DNA from 2 places in the Thermotoga sp. Cell2 genome. Region 1 is predicted to be linked to the other one. Evidence: predicted binding sites of a transcription regulator. Region 1 holds the regulator's gene; the other holds the start of a gene.
What was found. The regulator HrcA, encoded in region 1, represses chaperone genes, less so after heat shock. The targets are predictions, from matches to a motif close to ATTAGCACTCNNANNNTNNGAGTGCTAAT.
Positions count from the first base shown of each region.

Region 2: the regulator HrcA is predicted to act here: its motif matches at 8,903-8,931, upstream of dnaK (molecular chaperone DnaK).

Region 1 is NZ_CP003409.1:61,046-73,311, reverse strand. Features, by position in the region: gene cdd (cytidine deaminase) at 1-59, shown strand, start outside; gene era (GTPase Era) at 55-951, shown strand; gene yqeH (ribosome biogenesis GTPase YqeH) at 963-2,054, shown strand; gene dnaJ (molecular chaperone DnaJ) at 2,051-3,160, opposite strand; gene CELL2_RS00390 (nucleotide exchange factor GrpE) at 3,167-3,685, opposite strand; gene hrcA (heat-inducible transcriptional repressor HrcA) at 3,690-4,706, opposite strand; tRNA gene CELL2_RS00380 (tRNA-Leu) at 4,835-4,921, shown strand; partial or broken gene CELL2_RS00375 (L-threonylcarbamoyladenylate synthase) at 4,975-5,983, shown strand; gene CELL2_RS00370 (cell wall metabolism sensor histidine kinase WalK) at 5,991-7,469, shown strand; gene CELL2_RS00365 (HDOD domain-containing protein) at 7,438-8,295, shown strand; gene rbfA (30S ribosome-binding factor RbfA) at 8,308-8,703, shown strand; gene truB (tRNA pseudouridine(55) synthase TruB) at 8,700-9,629, shown strand; gene ribF (riboflavin biosynthesis protein RibF) at 9,635-10,516, shown strand; gene CELL2_RS00345 (ECF transporter S component) at 10,524-11,024, shown strand; gene yajC (preprotein translocase subunit YajC) at 11,017-11,367, shown strand; gene secD (protein translocase subunit SecD) at 11,371-12,266, shown strand, end outside.
Region 2 is NZ_CP003409.1:535,685-547,950, reverse strand. Features, by position in the region: gene nth (endonuclease III) at 1-120, shown strand, start outside; partial or broken gene CELL2_RS02825 (TIGR00266 family protein) at 92-770, shown strand; gene CELL2_RS02820 (methyl-accepting chemotaxis protein) at 818-2,800, shown strand; gene CELL2_RS02815 (MFS transporter) at 2,940-4,049, shown strand; gene CELL2_RS02810 (transcriptional regulator) at 4,059-4,502, opposite strand; gene CELL2_RS02805 (KaiC domain-containing protein) at 4,499-5,227, opposite strand; gene argR (arginine repressor) at 5,399-5,857, shown strand; gene CELL2_RS02795 (efflux RND transporter permease subunit) at 5,847-8,849, opposite strand; gene dnaK (molecular chaperone DnaK) at 9,083-10,873, shown strand; gene CELL2_RS02785 (Hsp20/alpha crystallin family protein) at 10,889-11,332, shown strand; gene CELL2_RS02780 (phosphate propanoyltransferase) at 11,362-11,949, opposite strand; gene CELL2_RS02775 (sulfite exporter TauE/SafE family protein) at 12,024-12,266, opposite strand, start outside.

The sequences.
Region 1 (12,266 bases):
TTGTGAAATTGAAAGATCTTCTACCAAGAGGGTTCAGGTTGGGAGGTGGTGAGCATTAAATCGGGTTTTGTCGCTCTGGCAGGAAAGCCGAATGTGGGGAAATCGACCTTCATAAATGTTGTTATGGGAAGAAAAGTAGTGATCGTTTCAGACAAACCTCAAACTACTAGGAACAGGATAAACTGCATCTACACGGACAAAGATAGTCAGATCATATTTGTGGACACTCCCGGTATCCACAAGCCTCTTCACAGGCTTGGAGAGTACATGGTGAAGGCTGCTGTTCAGGCTCTCAAAGGGGTGGATCTCATACTATTCATGCTGGATGCGGCGGATGGATTTACGAAGACAGACGAACACGTTGCGGAGATCGTGAACGAGTCTGGAACCAAAACTATCATTGCTGTGAACAAGATCGACGTGGCGGGTGAAGAGAAGGCGAAAGCGGTGGGACAACTCGCAAAAAGTATGGTGGAGAACGTTGTGTCTGTCCATTACATATCCGCTCTGAAAGGTGAGGGTGTCTTCGAAGTTCTGGAGAAAATAAAAGAAGAACTACCGGAAGGGCCACAGTATTACCCCGAGGACATGGTAACAGATCGCCCTCTCTCTTTCATGGCCGCTGAAATCATAAGGGAGAAGATCTTTCATCTCACGAGACAGGAGGTACCTCATTCTACGGCCGTGGTGATCGAGGAAATAAAGGATAGACCAAATGGTGTCCTCTACATACGGGCGAACATATACGTGGAACGCGACTCTCAGAAGGGAATTCTCATAGGAAAGAACGGCAGCATGATAAAGAAAATTGGAACGCTCGCCCGTGAAGAACTGGAGTTTCTCGTGGGAAGAAAGGTTTATCTCGACTTGAACGTCAAAGTAAAAGAAAAGTGGAGAGAAAAGGACTTCATCATACTTCAAGAAATAGGCTTGAAAGACGACATAAAATGAGGTGAGGATCGATGAAATGTCCTGGATGTGGAGCAGCCATTCAGTTCGATGACCCGAAAAAACCGGGGTACATCCCGCGTGAGGTCTACGAAAGAAGGCTCGAAGAAGGAAAGGAGATACTCTGTCAGAGATGCTTCCGAATGAAACATTACGGCAAACTGGAACCAGTTGAATTCGATTGGGATTTCAAAAACCAGTTGAAGTCGTACCTTGGAGGATTCGATGTGGTGGTCTGGGTGATCGATATTTTCGATTTCGAAGGAACCTACAGGGAGGATATAGTAGAAATTCTGGAAGGAAAAAGGGTTGTCTACGCCATAAACAAGATCGATCTTCTGCCAAAGGCTATTACGGTGAAGGAAATCAAAGAGTGGGTGAAGAAGAGGATAAAAGTGAAAAACACAGATGATATAAGGATCGTCAGCGCTGAAAAGAATTTCGGTCTGAATTCGCTTGTGAAGTATCTTTCACGGTTGACCGACAAAGCACTGGTGGTGGGAGTAACGAACGTAGGAAAATCTTCTCTACTAAACAAGATCTGCACCCATGAGAACACCATAAGTCCCTTTCCAGGGACAACTCTAGGTATTCTCAGAAGAAAGGTAAAAGAAGCGAATCTGTATCTCTACGATACCCCAGGTATCATGACAAGCGATAGGATTCTCGATCTTTTGGATCCTGAGTGTCAAAAAAGAGTTCTACCAAAGGAAGAACTCTCCAGGAAAACCTTCAAACCGGATAATGGAAGAACCATCTTCATGGGGGGACTGTGCCGATTCGATATCCATTTTGAAACAGAAAAGAAACCGATCTTTCTGCTTTTCTCCTCTAAAGAAGTAACCTTCCATGAAACGAGGAGGGAAAGAGCAGATGAGCTCATGAGAAACAGACTGGGAGATCTGCTAATTCCTCCATGCTCTAAAACAAAATTTGAAAATTTTAAGTGGAAGAGAGAAACCTTTACGTTGAAAGAAGGAGAAGAACTGGCGGTGGCGGGACTGGGATGGATGAGTGTCCGAAGAGGACCTTTCACCGTCGAAGTCACGGTCCCGGATAGCGTGAAGCTCGTTGTAAGAGAAGCACTCGTCAATCCCAAACGCTAACCGATCGTGACTCCGCGTTTTTTCGCCAGTTCTTCGAGGACTTTTCTTTCCTCTCTGGAGAGACTCTTTGGTATCTCAACGTGCACGTTCACGATGAGATCTCCGCGCCTTCCATACCTGTTTGGAAGGCCTTTTCCCTTCAACCTGAAGACGGTTTCCGGCTGAGTTCCCGGAGGAATCTTCAACATCGTCGTACCGCCTTCTGGAAGAGGAACTTCAACGGTTGTTCCCAAGATAGCCTGAAGGTAGTCTATTGTGACATCGTACACGAGATCTGAACCGGATTTTTTGAATCTAGGATCTGGTTTCACGCGGACGATGACTATCAGATCACCGTAAGGTCCGCCGTAATATCCAGCATTTCCACCGCCAGTGATTCTAAGCTGGGTTCCATCTTCCACATTTGGCGGTATTTTCACCGTTTTCCTGACCTTTCTGAGAACTCTGCCGCTTCCACCACACTCGTGGCAGTATTCCCGTGGAATCTTCCCTGTGCCGCCACATCTCTCACAAGTTCTCTCACTGACGAAGTAACCAAAGAACGATCTTCGTTCTTCTCTGATCCTTCCCGTTCCACCACAACTTGGACAGTTTATGTATCCGGCATTGGGTTCCACGCCTGTTCCGCCACACCTTGGACAGGTTTCGTACCTTTCGTATTCCACGGGTATCTCCGCTCCGTTGATCAAATCGGAGAGAGTTACTTCTATTTCGTACCTTATATCTTCGCCTCTTCGGGCGTATTCTCTTCTTTCTTCCTGGTGCGGTCTTTCCCCAAAGAAAACGTCGAATATGTCTCTGTTGAAGATGTTTTCAAACTCTCTGAATATATCATCGAAGAAGCCACCAGATTCTGTTTCCTGATACGTGGGCTGTTCTCCTACGTACCCGAAACGATCGTACATGGCCCTCTTCTGTGGATCGCTGAGGACCTCGTAGGCCTCCTGAATTTCCTTAAAACGTTGTTCGGCTTCCTTTCTGTTTTCCGGATGCCGGTCTGGATGCCACTCTTTTACGAGTCTCTTGTAAGCCCTTTTTATTTCTTCCTGTGTGGCGTCTCTGGGAACACCGAGAATTTCGTAGTAGTCCTTTTTTTCACGTTTCATGAACCATCACTCCTTCTCGTCAGAAGGTTTTTCAACCTTCTCTGCTTCCTTCTTTCGTGGTTTCACTGCAACCTTCACTTTTGCGGGTTTCAAGACTTTCCCGTGGAATTTGTAACCACTCTCTACTACCTCAAGGACAGTGTATTCTTCCACGTCTTCTGTTTCTACTCTTTCAACTGCTTCGTGTTCAAAAGGATCGAATTTCTCTCCCACGTGGATCTTTGTAAGCCCCTCTTTTTCCAAGACGTTCAGGAGTTTTTTGTATATCATTTTCACGCCTTCATAGAAGGCGTCTCCCTTTTCTCCCTGATTCAATGCCCTTTCGAAATCATCGAGAACGGGAATGAGTTTCGATATGAGGTATTCATTCGCATTCTTTATCAATTCTCTTTTTTCACGGGCGACTTCCTCACGATAGTTTTCGTATTCAGCTTTCAGCCTTTTTGCATACTCTTCCAGTTCTTTGTATTTTTCTTTCAGTTCTTCACATTCTTGTGTGAGCTCCTTTTTCTCTTTTTCGCTCATCTTTTCACCTCCTGGAAGTTGAAGTGAAATACTCTGAAAGACGGTTCAGAATGTATTCAAACACCCTGTGATTTCTATCGTACTTCGTAACCTTCGACGTGAAGAAGTACACACTACCGATAGGAGATTCTCCTTTGAAGTATCTTCCTGAAAAAACAGCGAATTTCTCCAGATTTTTTCTGCCAATTTCCCTTCCTATCATGACGCTTATGCCTTCTCCAACTAAGCTCTCAAGAAATTTCTGATCTTTCACTTCTTCGAGAAGGTTTCTGATGTCCTCCAGAGTGAGAGTTTCATCCTTTAGAAGATTTTCAAGCCCCGCATCCAGATATCTTTCGACAGTCTCACCTATCAGAGATTCTATCAATCTGAGAAAGCCACTTCCTTTCAGGCTTTCTATTTTACCCATCAACACTTCTCCTATTGTCCTGCCTCTGAGGAGGAAGTTGAGCTGTCTTTCAATTTCTTCCCAGTTCAGTCGTTCCTGAGTTTTGATGGGGGTAACTCTGGAAACGCCGAACTCTGTCAGTATGGAAAAGATGAGGTAGTCCTCCGAAACAGGAATGAGCATCACTCTGAGTATTTTCAAATCTCTTGTGTTTGGTCTTTCTATGAGGACGTAACCCTGCGTCAATCGGGCTAGAAGATTTCCTGCGAGGAAGAGAATTTTTTCCGGATCGGCAAGAGGCACCGATTTGAAAGTCTCCACAGCGAGATCCGCTTCTGATGTCTCCTTTGAAATCTTCAGCATCTCTTCGTAGTAAAATCTCAGCCCCTTGTCAGTTGGAATCCTTCCAGCCGATTTGTGGGGCTGGTATATGTATCCAAGATACTCCAATTTTTTCATATCGTTTCTTATAGTGGCACTGCTGAACTCTATATTGCTCACTTCCAGAACTCTCTGTGAGCTCACAGGTTTTCTATTTTCTATGTACTCTCTCACGATGCAGTAGAGCACTTTTCTTTGACGATCGTTCAATTTTTTCGAAGCATCACTGTTCTTCCTGTTGAGTCTCCTCACGATTTAGCACTCCCTTCTTTTGAGTGCTAATTATAGTTTAGCACACATTTTAAAAGAATTCAAGAAGAAAGCGAAATTCTCTGATCTTGACTTTAAAAAGAAGAAACTGGTACTATATATATTGGAGGGCCGAGGTGGCGGAATGGCAGACGCGGCTGACTCAAAATCAGCTGGGGGATGACCCCGTGCGGGTTCAAGTCCCGCCCTCGGCACCACAAGGGGCTCCGAAGGGCCCCTTTATTTTGTATCATATCAGGAGGGAAAACCTGTGACCAAAGTGTTAAAGGTGGATCCCCTCTTCCCCAACGAGAAAGTTCTGAAAGAAGCAGTCGAACTTCTTCAAAACGGAGAAGTGATCATTTTCCCTACCGAAACCGTTTACGGAATAGGAGCGGACGCGTACAACGAAGAAGCCTGCAAGAAGATCTTCGAGCTGAAAGGAAGACCCGCTGACAATCCTCTCATTGTTCATATACATTCCTTAGAACAGCTGGAGGAAATCGCGGAAGGTTATGAACCTCATCTGGATTTTTTGAAAAAGTTCTGGCCGGGGCCGTTGACGGTTATTCTTCGAAAAAAATCCGAAAAGATACCTCCCGTGGTGACCGCTGGTCTTCCGACGGTGGCTGTGAGGATGCCAGCACATCCGGTGGCCCTGAAGTTGATAGAACTCTTTGGAAATCCTATAGCCGCTCCAAGCGCAAATATTTCGGGAAGACCCAGCGCTACGAACGTGAAACACGTCGTAGAAGACTTCATGGGCAAAGTTAAGCTGATAATCGACGCAGGGGATACCCCCTTCGGCTTGGAGTCCACCATTGTTGATCTCACAAAGGAAAAGCCTGTTCTTCTGAGGCCAGGGCCAGTGGAAGTTGAACGACTGAAAGAGCTCTTTCCGGGACTCGTTGTGCCCGATTTTGTACGAAAAGGAAATTTTGAAGGCAGACCGCTTGCACCGGGAATGAAATACCGACACTACGCTCCTTTAAAGCCTCTGATACTCGTAGAAGATTTGACGAAGATGGAGGAAGTATTGAAAAAGTATCCGGATCATGTGGTCATCTGTGTTCAAGAGAGAAAGGAACTGTACGACGACAGAATCGTTGTAGGATCTTTGAAAAAACCCTACAGTATCGCACAAAACATTTTTTTCTGCTCTGCGTGAGGCTGAAAAAATGGGGAAAGAGTATATAATTGTTGAGGGATTTGAAGAAAGGGGAATTCTATTTGCGGTGATGAATCGATTGAGAAAAGCGGCAACAGAAATTGTGAGGTGACTTTTCTTTGGAGGAAACAAAAGAAATAAAAGAACAAAACAACCGTCTGTTTTTACTCCTTTCAATAATGATAATGGAGTTTTCCAATGCGAAAACGGAAAACGATATTCTTCAGGGTCTTTTGAACCTGGTGAAAAAAGTTGTTGATATCAAAGAGGTGGTTCTCGTCGATGAAAACAAGAGAAAAATCTGGGGAAGAGACATCGATATAAAAAGATTCGAAGAGTTCATTGACTGGTCCATCAGACAATCCAACCCTGTCTTTGTGGAGGATGAATTCGGTTATGTTGGAATAGTCCCTGTTGTGAAACAGGACAGGATGTTTGGAAGCTTAATTGTGCTACTGAATCACCAGCCATCAATGGAAGAAACAGAGATTTTCAAAGTTCTTTCGTTTCTTTCGGCGATCGTTCTGGAAAACATAAAGTTGTACAGGGAGTTAGAAGAAACGTACAACTACGTGAACGTCATTCTTAACGGTCTTCCAGAGGGGATCTTCGTTTATTCGAATGGGGAAATAAAATTTCAGAATGAGAAGTTCAAAGAGGAGAATTTTCCAGATGAAGTTTTGAAGAAGGCCATTTCTCTGTCAGAAGAGGCAATATCTTTGCGAACACAAAGAGTGGGTGAAGTGATATCAGGGGAAGAATTCTTTTCCATCACCTCGATACCTCTTGCCCTCGGCAGTGAAATTCAGGCGCTGACGATCGTTGAAAACGTGACAGAATCAAAAGAACTCGAAAGACTGAAGCGAATAGACAGGATGAAAACGGAGTTCATAGCGAACATCTCGCACGAGCTCAGAACACCTTTAACGGCCATAAAAGCCTATGCGGAAACAGTTTACAACAGTCTGGAGGAACTGGATCTCAGCACCCTCAAGGAGTTCCTCGAGGTGATAATAGATCAAAGCAACCACCTCGAAAATCTCCTGAATGAGTTACTGGACTTTTCCAGGCTTGAAAGGAAATCCCTTCAAATAAACAGAGAAAAAGTTGATCTCTGTGATCTCGTAGAAAGTGCGGTGAACGCGATCAAAGAATTTGCTTCATCTCACAACGTGAATGTTCTCTTTGAGAGTAATGTTTCCTGCCCTGTGGAAGCTCATGTTGATCCAACAAGGATCAAGCAGGTGCTTTTGAATCTTCTCAACAACGGGGTGAAGTACTCAAAGAAAGATGCTCCTGATAAGTACGTGAAGGTGATCTTGGATGAGAAAGATGGCGGTGTTCTCATAATTGTAGAGGACAACGGTATAGGAATACCGGATCACGCAAAGGATAGGATATTCGAACAGTTTTACAGGGTGGATTCTTCGTTGACCTACGAAGTGCCTGGAACGGGACTCGGCCTTGCCATAACAAAAGAGATCGTGGAGCTTCACGGCGGCAGGATATGGGTGGAAAGTGAGGTGGGTAAGGGATCCAGATTCTTTGTGTGGATCCCAAAAGACCGTGCCGGCGAAGATAATAGACAAGATAATTGAAGAAATAGACAAGTTACCTTCACCAAACGTTGTTGTTCAAAGGATAATCGCCGTTTGTTCAAAGCCAGATGCGTCTTCTACTGAAGTGGCGAACACTCTCATGATGGACGCAAGCTTGAGTGCTAGGGTGTTGAAACTGGCCAACTCAGCCTATTATGGCGTTCCAAGAAAGATAACCACGTTGAGCGAAGCGGTCATGATCCTTGGCTTCAAAACGGTGAGAAATCTCGCCCTCAGTGTTTTCACTTACGATATGGTTTTCAAAAACAGTTCCTCTGGAATCGATCGTGAAAAGCTCTGGGAGCATTTCATAGCGAGTGCTATCGCTTCAGAAACCGTTGCAGAAACAATGGGCTATCCTCTCAAGGAAGAGATCTTCATAGCAGGACTCCTTCATGATCTGGGCAAGGTAGTTTATGATCTACTGTTCTCCGATATACTTGAAACGGAAGCCAAAATTGCTCAAAAGACGAAGAAAAACCTCATAGACATAGAAGAGGAGCTTGGAATTCCACCGCACTCCGAAGTGGGCGCAAAGTTGCTCAGGAAGTGGAATTTTCCAGATCTTCTCGTTTTGTCTGCGGAATTTCACCACAACGTCGCGGGCAACCCGAACGAACTCTTCGTCAACCAGGTTTCCATGGTCCACATTGGAGATGTGATAGCGAATCTCATGATGAAAGGGGCATCTCTTTCGTGGGGAGATCCAGAACTTTCTCCGTTTGCTCTGAATGTGCTGAAAGTGAAACCAAAAACTTTCTTGAGAATACTGGATAAATCCAAGGAGAAGTACAGCAAGGCTCAGGAATTCTTGCAGATAGATTAGGAGGTGGAAAGAATGAATCCAGCCTATAGAAAGGCCATGCTCGAATCGGAGATTCAAAAACTTTTGATGGAAGCACTTCAACAGCTGAGAGATCCCCGCTTGAAGAAAGATTTTGTCACTTTTTCCAGAGTGGAGTTATCAAAGGACAAAAGGTACGCAGACGTCTATGTCAGTTTTCTCGGAACACCGGAAGAACGAAAGGAAACGGTTGAAATATTGAACAGGGCGAAGGGTTTTTTCAGAACCTTTATCTCCAAAAATCTGAGGCTCTACGTTGCTCCGGAAATCCGCTTTTACGAGGACAAAGGCATAGAAGCGAGTGTAAAAGTTCACCAGCTGCTGGTTCAACTTGGATACGATCCTCTGAAGGACAAAGAAAAGAAAGAGGAGGATAAGGAAGAAGAGTGAAGCACGGAATCCTTGTAGCCTACAAACCTAAAGGACCCACATCGCACGATGTTGTGGACGAAGTGAGAAAAAAATTGAAGACGAGGAAAGTCGGACACGGTGGAACTCTCGATCCGTTCGCCTGTGGTGTTCTCATAATCGGTGTCAACCAAGGTACGAGAATTCTTGGGTTCTACAAAGATTTGAAAAAGGTGTACTGGGTAAGGATGAGGCTCGGTTTGATAACTGAGACCTTCGATATAACAGGCGAAGTTGTTGAGGAACGAGAATGCAATGCCACCGAAGAAGAAATAAGAGAAGCAATCTTTTCCTTTGTGGGAGAATACGACCAGGTTCCGCCCGCTTATTCTGCCAAGAAACACAAAGGCGAACGTCTCTACAAACTGGCGAGAGAGGGAAAGATCATAAATCTTCCTCCAAAGCGAGTGAAGATCTTCAAGATATGGGATGTGAATGTTGAGGGGAGAGACGTCTCTTTCAGAGCGGAAGTGTCTCCCGGCACCTACATAAGATCTCTCTGTATGGATATAGGTTACAAGCTCGGCTGTGGTGCCACCGCCGTTGAGCTCGTACGAGAGAGCGTGGGATCTTATACAATTGAGGAAAGTTTGAACGTATTCGAAGCCGCTCCTGAAGAGATTGAAAACAGGATCATACCACTCGAAAAATGCCTTGAGTGGCTGCCGCGTGTTGTCGTTCATCAGGAATCAACGAAAACGATTCTCAACGGTTCTCAAATACACCTTGAGATGCTCAAAGAATGGGACGGTTTCAAAAAGGGGGAAGTTGTCAGAGTATTCAACGAAGAGGGACAGTTACTTGCTCTGGCTGAAGCGGAAAGAAATTCTTCTTTTCTGGAAACCTTGAGAAAGCACGAAAGAAACGAGCGAGTTTTGACTCTCAGAAAGGTCTTTAACACGAGGTGAAAGGAATGGTTGTCAGCATCGGAGTTTTCGATGGAGTTCACATCGGGCATCAGGAGGTCTTGAGGACCATGAAGGAAATATCATTCTTCAAGAAGGACGATAGCCTGATCTACACCATATCCTATCCTCCCGAATATTTCTCGCCGAATTTTCCCGGTCTTCTCATGACGGTAGAAAGCAGGGTGGAGATGCTCTCTCGCTACGCCAGAACCGTTGTTCTGGATTTTTTCAGAATAAAGGATCTCACTCCAGAAAAGTTTGTCGAAAGGTATCTATCTGGAGTATCGGCTGTTGTTGTTGGAAGGGATTTCAGATTTGGCAAGAACGCGAGTGGAGACACGTCTTTTCTCAGAAAGAAAGGTGTGGAAGTCTATGAAATTGAAGATATCGTTGTTCAGGGAATAAGAGTGAGCAGTTCTCTGATCAGAGATCTCGTTCAGAAGGGAAGAGCAGAGGAAATACCTGTGTATCTTGGCAGATATTTCGAGATCGAAGGAATCGTCCACAGAGACAGGGAGTTTGGAAGAAAGTTGGGATTTCCAACCGCTAACATCGATAGAGGAAATGAAAAACTTGTAGATTTGAAAAGAGGAGTTTATCTGGTGAGAGTTCATTTTCCAGATGGAAAGAAAAAATTTGGTGTCATGAACGTGGGTTTCAGGCCCACCGTGGGTGATGCAAGAAACGTGAAGTACGAGGTGTACATCCTGGATTTCGAAGGCGATCTTTACGGAAAGAAGCTGAAACTGGAAGTGTTGAAATTCATGAGGGAAGAGAAGAAATTTGATTCAATCGAAGAGCTGAAGGCTGCTATTGACCAGGATGTGAAAAACGCCAGGAACATAATAGATGATATAATCAATTCGAAGTTCGAAAAAGAGGGGTGATATGCAGATGCGGAAGCTGACCTACACTGCCATGTGGCTCGCTGTTGGTGTAGCTCTTGCCTATCTTTTTCACCTGGTGAACCTCGGGAGAATGTTCTTGCCTCTTCACCTGGTAGCTATGCTCGCTGGAGCGACCTCTGGAGCCTTTGTGGGAGGAGTAACAGGTGCGGTACTTCCTATTCTTTCGTTTTTAACGATGGGAATGCCTCCATTTCCAATGTTTCTCTTTATGATACCTGAGGTGTTCACGTACGGTTTCGTTATGGGGGTTATGAAGAAAAACATATTCGTTAGAATCCTCATCGCTGTGGTTCTTGGAAGACTCGTTTACTCGGTTTCTTACTACGTTCTTGGGGCTCTCATTGGTATCAAGCTTCAGCCGTTAACCTCCATTTTGTTGAGTTTCACCACGGGTATTCCCGGTATCGTTCTTCAATTCATTTTGGTTCCACTGGTTTACAGACGGCTTCAATTGATATTTGAGAAGGGAGGAAAGGAGAATGCCTGAGATCATCTACGCAGCAGCTCCAGGTGCTTCGAACGGTACCACCACAACCACAACAGGTGGTGGCTGGGGAAGTCTCCTCTTCATGCTGATATTCTTCATAGCCATTTTTTACTTCATGATCATCCTTCCCCAGAGGAGAAGAGAAAAACAGTTCCAGCAGATGATAAGTCAGATGAAACGAGGAGACACGGTCGTCACAATCGGAGGAATTGTCGGGAAAGTCATCGATATCAAAAAAGACACCGTCAAGATCAAAACAGCAAATTCCACGGAACTCGAGATAACAAAAAGAGCTATTTCCACGGTTATAAAGGAGAGGTCACAGGAAAATCAGGAGGGATGATGAATGAGGGGAGACAGAGTAAGACTCGTAGTGGTTCTACTGGTACTGGCTGGCGCTCTGCTCGCCATCTTTTGGCCCAGTAAAGGAGGATGGACGTCCAATATTCGTCTTGGTTTGGATATAAAAGGTGGTGCAAGGATCGAATACATGGTTGAAGTTCTTCAGGAAACGGAAAATCCTTCCGATGTTGTGGATGACGTATGGACCGTGCTGAGAAACAGGCTCGATGCGGCTGGTTACACAGAAGCAGCTGTGAATAAAGTACTCCGGGATAACAAATACTACATAGTAGTGGAGATACCCGGGGCGACCGACACGGTCCAGGCGGAAAAGTTGATCGGATCGACGGGTGTCCTTTACTTTGCTCAGGTTCTCGATGAGTACCTCGGTGAAGATCCCAGCAAAGTACCTGAACTTTCCCTTGAAGCCAGAAGAGAGAACGCAGTATGGCTCAAAGGAAGAGATGGAAAGTGGTACCTCGTGAAAAAAGAGATAATGGGAAGGAAAGACCTGGTTCTTGAAGCTCCAAGAATCGTGTATGCAAGACCGGAAGTGGAGACAAGAACTGGAAGATACGGCTACAAGGTCTCTTTTGAGCTTTCAAAAGAGTATGTTGATGTGTTCAAGAGGATCACACAGGCGCTGTACGTTCCCGAGGGAACTTATGATCCAAAGAAGAGACTCGCTATAGTGCTCGACGATGTTGTTCAATTCGTTGGTCAAGTGGTTGCAATCATAACTGATGGGAAGGCAGAGATAACAGGTAATTTCTCACTGGAAGAAGCGAAACAGCTCGCTGCCATTCTAAGGAGTGGCGCGCTTCCCGCAAGGCTCGTAAAAACCTCTTCGGGATGGGTTGCACCGCTCCTCGGGCGTGATGTGATCGATGCTTCCTTGAA
Region 2 (12,266 bases), 470 kb from region 1:
TTCGGAAGAAGAATCTGCAAACCGCAGAATCCTCTGTGTGAAGAGTGCTTTCTGAAGAATCACTGTGAGTTTTACAGAAGGAGGGGAAAGGGTGAAGTACGAAATCGTACTGAAAGGTAGCTACGCTCTTTTGAAGGTGTTTCTTTCGATTGGGGAGAGTGTTGTGGTAGAACCGGGTGCGATGGTTTACATGAAAGGACCCCATCGAAGTTAACACTTCAGCAACGGGAGGTGTCTGGAAAGCCCTCAAAAGAGCCATTTTGGGCGGGGAGAACTTTTTCATGAACACGTACATCTCCCGCGGAGAAAGTGAAGTCGGTCTGGCTCCTCAGCTTCCGGGAGATATAGACGTGATACCTCTGAAAGACATCCTCTACGTTCAATCGACTTCTTTCCTGGCATGTGATCCTTCGGTGGAAATGGACGTTTCATTCGGTGGTTTGAAGTCATTCTTCTCTGGTGAAGGAATATTTCTCTTGAAATTCGTTGGTCACGGTGATGTGGCCGTTTCTTCATTTGGAGGAATAAAATCTATAGAACTTCAGTCGGGAGAGGAGTTTACCGTTGACACAGGACATGTCGTGGCGTTCGATGGAACGGTGAAGTGGAACGTCAGAACATTTGGTGGCCTGAAATCCACACTCTTCGGTGGAGAAGGTCTGGTGTGTACCTTCACAGGCCCAGGAAGAATTTATGTCCAGACGAGGAATTATCCCGCTTTTGTCGAGTGGATAAAGTCTCTTGTTCCTAGGCAGACGGGTAGCAGATGAAAATACAATGAACTGCAGTTATAATTTTACGCAAAGGAGGTGTTGCCGTGAAAAACTTACCTGTTTTCTGGAAAATTATGATCATAGTGCTGATACTTGGTGCAGGTATAACGTTTGTTGGTACTTTGAGTACGATAACGATTAGAAGCAAGATGCTGGAACAAACTGATATGAACCTTCTGACCCAGTCAGAAGGAAGCGCCGATGCACTGTGGAACTTCTTACAGGCTCACACACAACTTGTGGATTTGCTTTCCCGCGATGAGGGTGTGATCAATCTGTACAGGGATGAAACCAACGAAGAAGATGTGAAAAGCTTGTTCGAGAAAGTTCTGAAGAGCTACCCAAACGTTATGAATGTCTATGTAGGTTTGAAAGATGGAAGGATGTATTTGGTTCCAGAGCAAGAACTTCCAGAAGGATACGATCCAAGGGTGAGACCATGGTACAAAGACGCAGTTGCTAAGTTAGGTAAAATCGTCATCACCGATCCTTACGCGGATGCTTCAACTGGAAAAACCATCATAACAATCGCAAAAGCGGTCCAGATCGGTCAGGAAATCGTAGGTGTTCTTGGCCTTGATTTTGACTGTTCAAAACTGGTTGATGAGCTCTTCAAAAAAGGTGTAGAAAAGGGATATATGAGCGCTCTTGTCGATGAAAATGGTACTATCACTCTTCACAGCAAAAAGGATTACATAGGCGAAAACATAAAAGACACGGATTTCTTTAAAAAGTGGCATGCAGGATCGGAAAGCGGCGTGTTTGGATACGTGTTCGATGGTATTCCAAGAAGAACTGGGTACAAAAAACTACCGAACGGCTGGATATACGCTATCGTGGTACCAGAAGAAATCGTTTACAGCGAAGTGAAAGAATCCACGGTGGTTCTTATAACCATCACTCTTGTTTCTTTGGTTGCTGCAATAGTCTTTGCGCTCTTCATGTCGAGAAGATATATTTCGGAACCGCTCAAACACCTTGCATCTATCTCAGATAAGATTGCTGGAGGTGATTTGACTGTCGAAATCCAGCTCAATTCAAAGGATGAGATCGGAAAACTTGGAAATGCTCTAACACATATGGTTAAATCCCTCAGAGAAATAGCTTTAAACATAAAGAACAATTCATCTGAAATAAAACGAAACGCAGAAAGTGTAGCTTCCGTAGCTCAGGAAGTCAGCTCAACTATCGAGGAAGTAACATCGCGGGTGGAAAATGTAGAATCGAACGTGAGTAACACATCGGCATCGATTCAGGAATTGACGAGTGGGGTTGAGGAAGTAGCAGCGAGCGCTCAAAACGTTTCCAGAGCAGCTCAGGATCTCTCAGAAAAATCTACACAGGTCAGCGAATCAGCAAAAGAAGGTGAGAAGGCCATCAAAGAAATAGTCGAGATGATAAAACAGGCAAGAAGCAGGGCAGAACAAACAGCAAGTGTTGTAGAGGAGTTGAACGAACACGCAAGGAACATAGGACAGATACTCGATACGATCAACTCGATAGCAGAGCAGACGAACCTTCTCGCCTTGAACGCGGCAATAGAGGCGGCGAGAGCGGGAGAAGCGGGAAGAGGATTCGCAGTTGTGGCGGATGAAATAAGAAAACTTGCAGAAGAGAGCAAGAGTGCGACGGAAAAAATAGGGCAGATATTGAATCAGATCAGCCAGGAAGTGGTGAAAGCGAACGAAGAGACGAGAGGAACGGTGCAGGCAGTGGAGAACATAAGCAGCAGTGCGGAGGTTGTAGCGAGCCAGTTTGACAGGATAGCTCAGGGAATATCCAGCATAGTGTCGCAGATTCAAAATCTCGCAGCAATAGCTGAAGAGCAGAGCGCGGCGGCTGAAGAAATGAGCAGCGCCATGGACAACGCAAGCAGATCAATGGTAGAAGTAGCGAAGCAAATGAACGAAATCGCAGAAGCGATGAAACAACAGGCCAAGGCTGTCAATACACTGTCCGAAGCCATGAATAAACTGGATCAGATTGCAGAAAAATTAGAAAAAGGGATGGAAGTATTTAAATTGTAATCTTTAAAATGATCTTCAAATTCATTAGAAACCCGCTTCAGGCGGGTTTCTTCTACACTTCATTTTTCTGATGTTTGATGTTTCTCATTGTTGTGATAAAATAATTCACATGCCGAACTAATTGCTGGAGGGTTGAAGGATGTTCTTTCTCACCAATGTTTTTCGTTCTATGGGCACCATGAGTTTCAATCTTCTGATACAGCTTCGCATGAAAGAAATAGGAGCAACTCTCTTTATGATAGGGCTCCTTTCCAGTTTGCAAGGGGCAATGAACACCTTTTCTAACGTTTTCTGGGGAAGAATTTCGGACAAAATTGGGAAAAGAAAGGTATTCATCATATTGAGCCTCGTTCTAGCATCTGCTTTTTATCCTCTGTACGCGGTCATAAACGTTCCCTCTGCTTTTCTGTTCGTCTCTATGATCATAGCGTTCTTCAACGGAATGTATCCTCCCGCTGCCATGGCGCTCAGCAGCACTGCAAAGAGAATGTCACTTGGATTTTCACTTTACAACTCTTCAAATTCACTTGGGATGCTTCTGAGCAGGATTTCCATAGGTTTTCTGCTGATGTTCATGGATCTGAAACTCGCTTTTGTTTTCTTTTCGATAGTCGTGGCAGTATCCGTGATTCCTGCTCTCGGGTTGAAAGAAGAGAAGATCCAAAAGAAGAAAGAGGAAGACTTTCATTTTGGAAGAAAGGTAATGGAGCATGGAATCTGGGCACTGTACCTGGGGAGTCTCTTGAGGCAGATGGGAACTTCCGGCTCCATGTCATTGATAGCTGTCTATCTAAACGAAAGATTTCATTATAGTGCTTCAACGATAGGTTTCGTCACGGCTGTGAATCCACTCATCCAGATACCATCACATTTTTTCTTTGGAAAACTCGTTGAAAAAACAGATCCGAAGTTCATAAGTGTTCTAGGCATTTTCATGTCTTCACTGGTTCCCTTTCTCATGATGATACCTGAGAACTGGGCACCAGTGCTGGCTTATGCCTTTTTGGGAGCGAGTTTTGGAGCTTTCATCAACGGATCGAACAATTTTCTTGGAAGAAGATTCCACTACCTTCAGAGGGGAAGAGCACTTGGTCTTTTGAGCTCTGCCAGATTTCTTGGAGCAACCATCGGACCTTTCCTGGCGGGATTGCTCGCAGAAAAGTCTTACTCTCTTATGTTTTCGACACTGGGTCTTGCTGTGCTTTCAGGAGGAATAGTGGTTCTTCTGTTCACAAAAGACGGGGATTGATTCCCCGCCTCACAGTTTCTGAATCACACTTTCAAGTTTCTGTTTGATTTCTTCGAGCTCTTTCTTGACTTCCTGGAGCTTTTCGTCACTACCAGTAGTAGTAGTGACTACCTTGATACCCTCACCTATCAATCCTTCCACACTCAACTTTCCTTCCTTCAGAAGTTCATAAGTTTCGTTCACCAGCTTTCCGGCTTTGGTTTCTCCCTTGACGTGTTCTCTGATTGTTGCTTCTGTCCTTCCGAGTTCCTCTGCTATTTCGGAAGCTGTCATTCCTGCCTTTGCCCTTGCGAGGGCACCGGCGGCCACCGCCAGGCTGTCAACCCAGGTGAGCCTCTCAGCAGAATTTCTGATCTCCTCGAGCACTTCCTTTCTGAAAAGTGTACCAACGAGCAAAGCGATCTCGAGCTGGTGAATCTCCTCTTTGGTCACGGGATTGAAGTTGAGTTTCATTTTTCTTCACCCCCCTCCGAAGGATGTATGACGATTCCTTTATCGGTTATTTCGAACGGATGCCTCCTCATCGAGTGAGACGTTCCTCTCATCTTCCAGACGATCAAACTTCTTTTGAGCTCTCCATCGATTTCATCAAGATCCAGTCTGATGATACCGTCCACTCCGTGTTCAACACCAGGACCTCCGAATCCCTTCTCAGTGACTGACACCTGACTCACAAAGAGCGATGTACATCCAAGACCGGAGAGTATTCTCTTGAGCTGGAAGATAATACTTCTTGCCATTGCGGGTTTCGTGATATAGAGAGTGGTTACAGAATCGATCACAACTCTTTTTGCCTGTGTTTCCTTCACCGCTCTCTTCAGCACTTCGGCGAGCTCTCTGACATCGTCTATGTCTTTTACGACGTATTTTTCTTTCTCGGCATATTCACCGATTCCACCAGTGAACGCGTCCACTATGGCGAACTTTCCTTCCTTCTCAAAAGGATCAACGTTCCAGCCGAAAACTTCCATGTTTTTCTTCACCTGAACGGGGTGTTCCTCGAGTGCAACATAGATGCCGGGTTCCCCCATCTGAAGTCCGTTCCATATGAACTGCTGAGAGAAGATCGTCTTTCCGGTACCGGGTCCTCCAGAGATGAGCACGATGTTTCTCTCAGGAATTCCGCCGTGAAGGATTTCGTCCATCCCCGGAATTCCCGTCTTGACCTTCTTGATCATATTCCCACCCCCCACAATTATCTTAGCAATCATTTTTTTCGTTTGATAAACCAATACGTTACTTTTTTGATAACAACATCATAAAAATTGAATTTTCTGTTCATATTTTTCATATTTATGCTATATATATAGTTGTATGCTTTCAAAAATGTTCTTCGGAGGTGTTTTCAATTGAAAATTTCAAAGAAGAGAAGACAGGAACTGATAAGGAAGATTATACATGAGAAAAAAATAAGTAATCAATTCCAGATCGTAGAAGAACTGAAAAAATATGGAATAAAAGCTGTTCAACCGACCGTCGCTCGAGATCTGAAAGAGATAGGTGCCGTGAAGATCATGGACGAGAGCGGAAACTACGTGTACAAACTTCTCGATGAAACCCCTGTGATCGATCCATGGAAAGAGCTGAAAAGAAACTTCAAATCCTTCGTTGAGAGTATAGACAGGGCAGGGAATCTCATCGTCATAAAGACGATACCAGGTACCGCAAGCGGTATCGCTCGGGTTATAGACAGACTCGACATAGACGAGATAGTGGGCACTCTCGCAGGAGACGATACCATATTCGTTGCTGTGCGCGATCCAGAAAGCTGTGAGAAGATAGTTGAGAAGCTCTCATCTATACTCTGACTTTTCTTCTGATCGCAGTGTAGATCACAGGGATCACAAACAAAGTGAACAGCATGGATATAAGCATTCCAAAGATCACCACCCACGATATTGGAGACTCTATTTCCGATCCTTCTGCGTGGCTAAGTGCAGTTGGTAGAAGCGCAACGATCGTGGTGAAGGTGGTCATCAGGATGGGTCTCAACCTGCTCTGAGCACCTTCAAGTGTGGCCTCTAAGAGACCTTTTTCCTGTCTTATCTGTTCTATTCTTGTCAGCATCACGATGGCGTTGTTCACAACCGTTCCCGAAAGGGTGAGAAGACCAACAAGAACGGGTACATTCAGTGAGTATCCGTTCACGAAAACCGCGAAGGCAACCCCAACGACAGCGAAGGGTATGGTGAAGAATATAATGAAAGGCAGTGTGAAAGACTCGAACTGCGCAGCGAGAATCATGTATACGAGTGCGATCGCTATGTAAACAACATACTGAAGCTCCGAAAACGCTTCGTCCATGAAACTTTTCTGTCCGGTGATTTCCACTTTTACACCAGAAAGATCAATTTCATTTAGAAGATTTTCTACTTTCTTTGCAACTTCGCCGATCGAACCTTCTATACTCACCAGATCTACGTAAACAACACGTTCTCCATCGGAGTGTTCCACTATAGAAGGAAGTGTTTCCCTCGATATGTTTGAAACTGCACCAAGAGAGACATCCCCTTTGAGACCAGTAAGCGAAATCTTCGATAAGTCTTCGGGAGATAGAGATTTTGCCTTTTTCAAAACGATGGGAAGTGTTCCTTCTTCCGTTCTCAGTGTTCCGATTTTCTTCCCGAGAAGGTAGGTCTGGAGATCCAAAAAGACCTGGCCTGTCACCACACCGTTCATGAGGGCTTTGTTCCGGTCTATTTTCACATGAAGGACTTCCTTTTCAAAGGAATTTCTTATCTGAATCTTTTTGACTTCCTGCAGTTCCCTTAAACGCTCGAAGATTTCTTTTGCTTTTTCCTGTATCAGAGAAAGATCATCTCCTCTCACTTCGATCGTCACAGGATAGCCCAGAATTTCGTATATCTGCTGTGATTGCTCAAGAACTTCTATTTTCGCTTCTGGAATGTTCAGCTGGGAGATGGCATTCTTCAGTTTCTCTCTGTTTTTCGCGAATTCCCTCCTGCTTCCTCCGAGGTTCACCATTATTCTTGCTTCGTTCTGTCCCCTTCCCATTATTTGAGAGTAGATATTCGTTATTCCAACTTCCGAGTCGAAAGAAGAGATTTTGTACTCGTTTCTGTGTTTGTTCAGGTAATCTTCTATTTGCTCTACAGCTTCGGTGGTTTTTTCATAAGACGACTGAGAGGGAAGTTTCACATCTATCACCATGAGATTCGTCTGGAAAGACGGGAGAAAACCCAGAGGTTTCGAAAGAAGGTAAATCACGGAGATTGCAACCAGAGCAAAAGAAATCACCAGGACCAGTTTCTTTCTCTTCAAACACCATTCCAATGCCTTCCGATAATGCTTTTGCAGTGCTTCGGTGAGTTTTCCTCTTCTTGGCTTTATCCACCTTGTACCCGCTGGAACGACGACTGTAGATACGAACAGCGAAGAAGAAAGTGCGAAGACGAACGCAATGGCGAAATACTTGAACAGTCTCACTACAAAACCTGTGAAGAACACCATGGGAAGAAAAACAGAAACGGTTGTGAGTGTGGAAGCAAGAATCGCCAGCCACACCTCTCCCGCACCTTTTCTCGCAGCGTCCGGTATTGGATCACCGAGGGAGCGATGGCGGTATATGTTCTCAAACACGACTATGGAATTGTCCACCAGCATTCCCAGTGCCATGATGAGACCGCCCAGCGTGAGCGTGTCGAGGTTCAAGCCGAAGGCGTAAAGAAGAACAAAGGTGATCGTGAGGGACAGCGGAATGGAAAACGAAGTGACGATGGTTGACGTGAAATCCTTCAAAAAGATCAAAACCACCACGAAAGCCGCGATGAAGCCGTAGAGAAGATTCTTGAGAAGATTGTCGATCGCTCTTTCAGTGTAATAAGCCTGGTTCATGGCCTCTATGTAATTTATTTTGGAATCTCTCAGTATCCTCTTTATTTCACGGACAGTTTTGACGGTGTTCGCACCGCTTCTTTTGTAGATAGCGATGAGAGAAGCCTTCTTTCCGTTGACCCTGACTTCTCCCTGAACGCTTTCGTTCGTTATATTAACCTCGGCTATGTTTCTCAATCTCACGGGAACGAGTATGTTCGGTACCTTACCCTGCAGAAGGGACTGGTATTTCACTCCCCTGAAACCAACTATTGTGTTTTTGAGATCTTCTATGTTCTCAAACCGGCCATCGACGGAAACGGGGTAAATGTTTCCTTCAGAATCGCTCACATAGCCGAACGGGTAAACGAGATTCCCTGAAAGGATGGTCTCTATCAACGAAGGATCAACATCGAACCGTTTTATTTTCTCCTGATCAAGTATAACCTCGACGATTTTTTCTGGTTTTCCCATCACTTCTACACTGGCGACTTCCGGCAGTCTTTTGATTTTCGACACGACATCTTCGTAGTCATCTTCCGTTGAGAAAGCATACACGGGAAGTAAGGAAGGATCGAACTCTACGACCACAGGATTCGCACCCTCTGGCAGGTCGCGAGTGGCAAGATCTACGTACCTTGAGAGTCTTCCAACGGCTTCGGAGGTTTTCACATTCCAGTCGAACTCGACGAGGATGAAAGAAACGGAATCCATCGACATGGAGGTGAACCTTCTAACACCCGGAGTTGAGGAAATGTACCCTTCAAGAGGTTTGGTTACGAGTTCTTCGACTTCTTCCGTGCCCGCTCCCATGTACGTGGTTATAACAGCAGCGTAAGGGTACTCTATCTGAGGAAGAAGATCCAGCTTGAGATGCTGAAACGAAATGAAACCAAGGAAGACAACAGCTGTCAACGGCATAAAGATGGCTATGGGTCTTCTCGAAGAGATTTCCGCGATCTTCACTTCGATCCCTCCCCGACAGAACAAATTATAGCACACTTTCGATCTGAATTGTTATTATCATTCAAAAGTTTCATTTGCTATACGATATTGTTTCTAAAAAATTATATATTCGATTTCCATCATTATGAGACGAATATATGTTTGTACAAATTCTCATACGACCCCTTGACATCCCATTCTGTGCCTCACTATAATTTCTCATGGATGAGAAAAGGTTCTGAGGAGGTGGCACAATGGCAGAAAAGAAAGAATTCGTTGTGGGAATAGACCTTGGAACGACAAATTCTGTTATAGCTTGGATGAAACCGGACGGTACAGTTGAAGTGATACCGAACGCTGAAGGAAGCAGGGTCACACCATCCGTGGTTGCGTTCACAAAGAGTGGAGAGATACTCGTAGGAGAACCCGCCAAGAGACAGATGATACTCAATCCTGAACGAACGATAAAATCCATAAAGAGAAAAATGGGAACTGATTACAAAGTGAGAATAGACGATAAAGAATACACTCCTCAGGAGATCAGCGCGTTCATCCTCAAGAAGCTGAAGAACGACGCGGAAGCGTACCTCGGTGGTGAAATAAAGAAAGCCGTCATCACCTGTCCCGCTTACTTCAACGATGCCCAAAGACAGGCAACGAAAGAGGCTGGAATCATAGCAGGTCTTGAGGTCTTGAGGATCATCAACGAACCAACCGCAGCGGCCCTCGCTTACGGACTCGATAAAGCTGGAAAAGAAGAGAAAGTGCTGGTTTACGACCTCGGTGGTGGAACGTTCGATGTCTCCATACTCGAGATAGGAGAAGGTGTGATCGAAGTCATCGCTACAGCTGGTAACAACCACCTCGGTGGAGACGACTTCGATCAGAGACTCATCGACTGGATGGCAGAGGAATTCAAAAAACAGCACGGAATAGATCTCAGAGAAGACAGACAGGCGCTTCAGAGATTGAGAGACGCTGCCGAAAAGGCCAAGATAGAGCTTTCAACGAAGATGGAAACCGATGTGAGTTTGCCGTTCATCGCTGTCTCTCCGAGCGGACAGCCTCTGCACCTTGAAATGAGAATCACCAGAAGTCTCTTCGAATCGCTCACAAGAGATCTCGTTGAAATGACAAGAGGCCCAATCGAACAGGCACTGAACGATGCAAAGCTCTCACCACAGGATATCGACGAAATCATACTCGTCGGCGGTATGACCAGAGTTCCAATGGTGCAGAGGTTCATAAAGGAGTTCTTCGGAAAAGAACCCAACAAGAGCGTCAACCCGGACGAAGCAGTTGCTATCGGAGCAGCGATTCAGGCGGCGATACTCGCAGGCACCGAAGGAGCAAAGGGAAGAGATATCGTTCTCGTCGATGTAACACCACTAACACTCGGAATAGAAGTCAAAGGCGGACTCTTCGAACCGATAATCCCGAGGAACACCAAGATACCCGTGAGGAAGAGCAAGATCTTCACAACGGTTGAAGACGGTCAGACCGAAGTAGAAATCAGAGTCTATCAGGGTGAAAGGCCGATTGCGAGGGAAAACATCTTCCTTGGAAGCTTCAAACTCGTTGGAATTCCACCGGCACCGAGGGGTGTTCCTCAGATAGAGGTCACGTTCGACATAGACAGCGACGGAATAGTCCACGTTTCCGCAAAAGATCTCGGTTCTGGAAAAGAACAGTCCATGGTAGTCACAGGAAGACACAAGCTCTCCGAAGACGAAATAAAGAGAATGATAGAAGATGCGAAAAGATACGAAGAACAGGACAAACGTCTCAAAGAAGAAATCGAACTCAAGAACAGAGCAGACGATCTCGCATACAGCGTAGAAAAGACTCTGAAAGAACACGGAGATAAGATACCAGCGGATCTCAAGTCCAGACTCGAAGACATGATCAGAGAACTCAGAGACGCGATAAACAGAAACGACATACCAAAAGTGAAGATGCTCTTCGATGATCTCCAGAAGGAAAGTATGAAGATAGGAGAATACCTCTACAAATCTGCAACTGGTGGAGAAACATCGAACCAGTGAAAAGGGGGTGACACGATGCTCCTTGGAAGAAGAGAAGACATCTTCAGGCCGTTCAGGGAACTCCAGAGGGAGATCGACAGGCTCTTCGATGACTTCTTCAGGACGGAGGTCAGACCCGCTAAGGAGTTCTTTGCACCAGACATGGATGTGTACGAAACAGACGATGAAGTAGTGATAGAAGTAGAAATCCCAGGCATAGACAGAAAAGACGTCAAAATAACGGTTGAAGAGAACATTTTGAAGATCTCTGGTGAAAAGAAACTCGAAAGAGAACAGAAAGGTAAAAACTATTACTACGTTGAAAGAAGCGCTGGAAAATTCGAAAGGGCAATCAGACTCCCAGACTACGTTGACGTAGAAAAGATCAAAGCAGAGTACAAGAACGGTGTTCTCACGATAAGGGTACCAAAGAAAGAAGAAAGGAAGAAGAAAGTGATCGAGGTGGAAGTTCAGGAGTAAGGGGAGCGAACGCTCCCCTTTTTATTTTTTTAGAACTCCACGATATAAACGAAGTCCCCAGTGTTGAGCATCGCTGCGTTCGCTTCATCTGTGTCCACGTGGAATTCCAGTGCGAAGTCTTCCCTCACTCTTATGAGAACATCATCGAAGATCAGTTTTCTGTCTCCGCTTTCAACGATCACCTTCACAAGATCTTTGTCTTTAACTCCATAGTGTTCGGCATCCTTTGGGTGCATGTGTATGTGTCTTTTTGCTATGATGACTCCCTTCTCTTTAACCAGAATGCCGTTTGGACCTATGATGACTATTCCCGGTGTTCCCTCGAGATCTCCCGAGTCTCTAACAGGGGGTCTGAGTCCGAGTTTGAAGGCATCCGTTCTGGAGATCTCGACCTGTGTTTCTCTTCTGACAGGTCCCAGTACGCGAACGTTCTCTATCGCGCCTTTCGGTCCTACTATGGTCACTGTCTCTTTCGCTGCGTACTGACCGGGCTGTCTGAGATCTTTTATGGGGGTGAGTTCGTAGCCTTTGCCGAAGAGAATCTCCAGGTCCTCTTTTGAGAGATGGACATGCCTGTTGCTTACACCAACGATTATTCCAGGTTCTTTCTTTGTCACTGGTACACCTCCCTCACTTTATGCATTATTCCATCTTCTATCATGGCACACTTCTATTTCTTTTTGATTGAAAGTTAATTAAAAACGTATCTTATTCCAACCACGATTACTGCTGTAAAGACGATCCATCTCACCCAATTTGCACCTTTTTTGATGGAGAAAGTGGCAGCGAGCCACGCACCAGTCATATTCCCAAGAGCGAGAATGAAACCGTAGAGGAAGTTCACCTTTCCGTTCAGAATGAAGATCACAAGTGAGATTATATTGTAAGAAGCCACGATGAAGACTTTTACAGCGTTTGTTTTGACCAGTTCGTA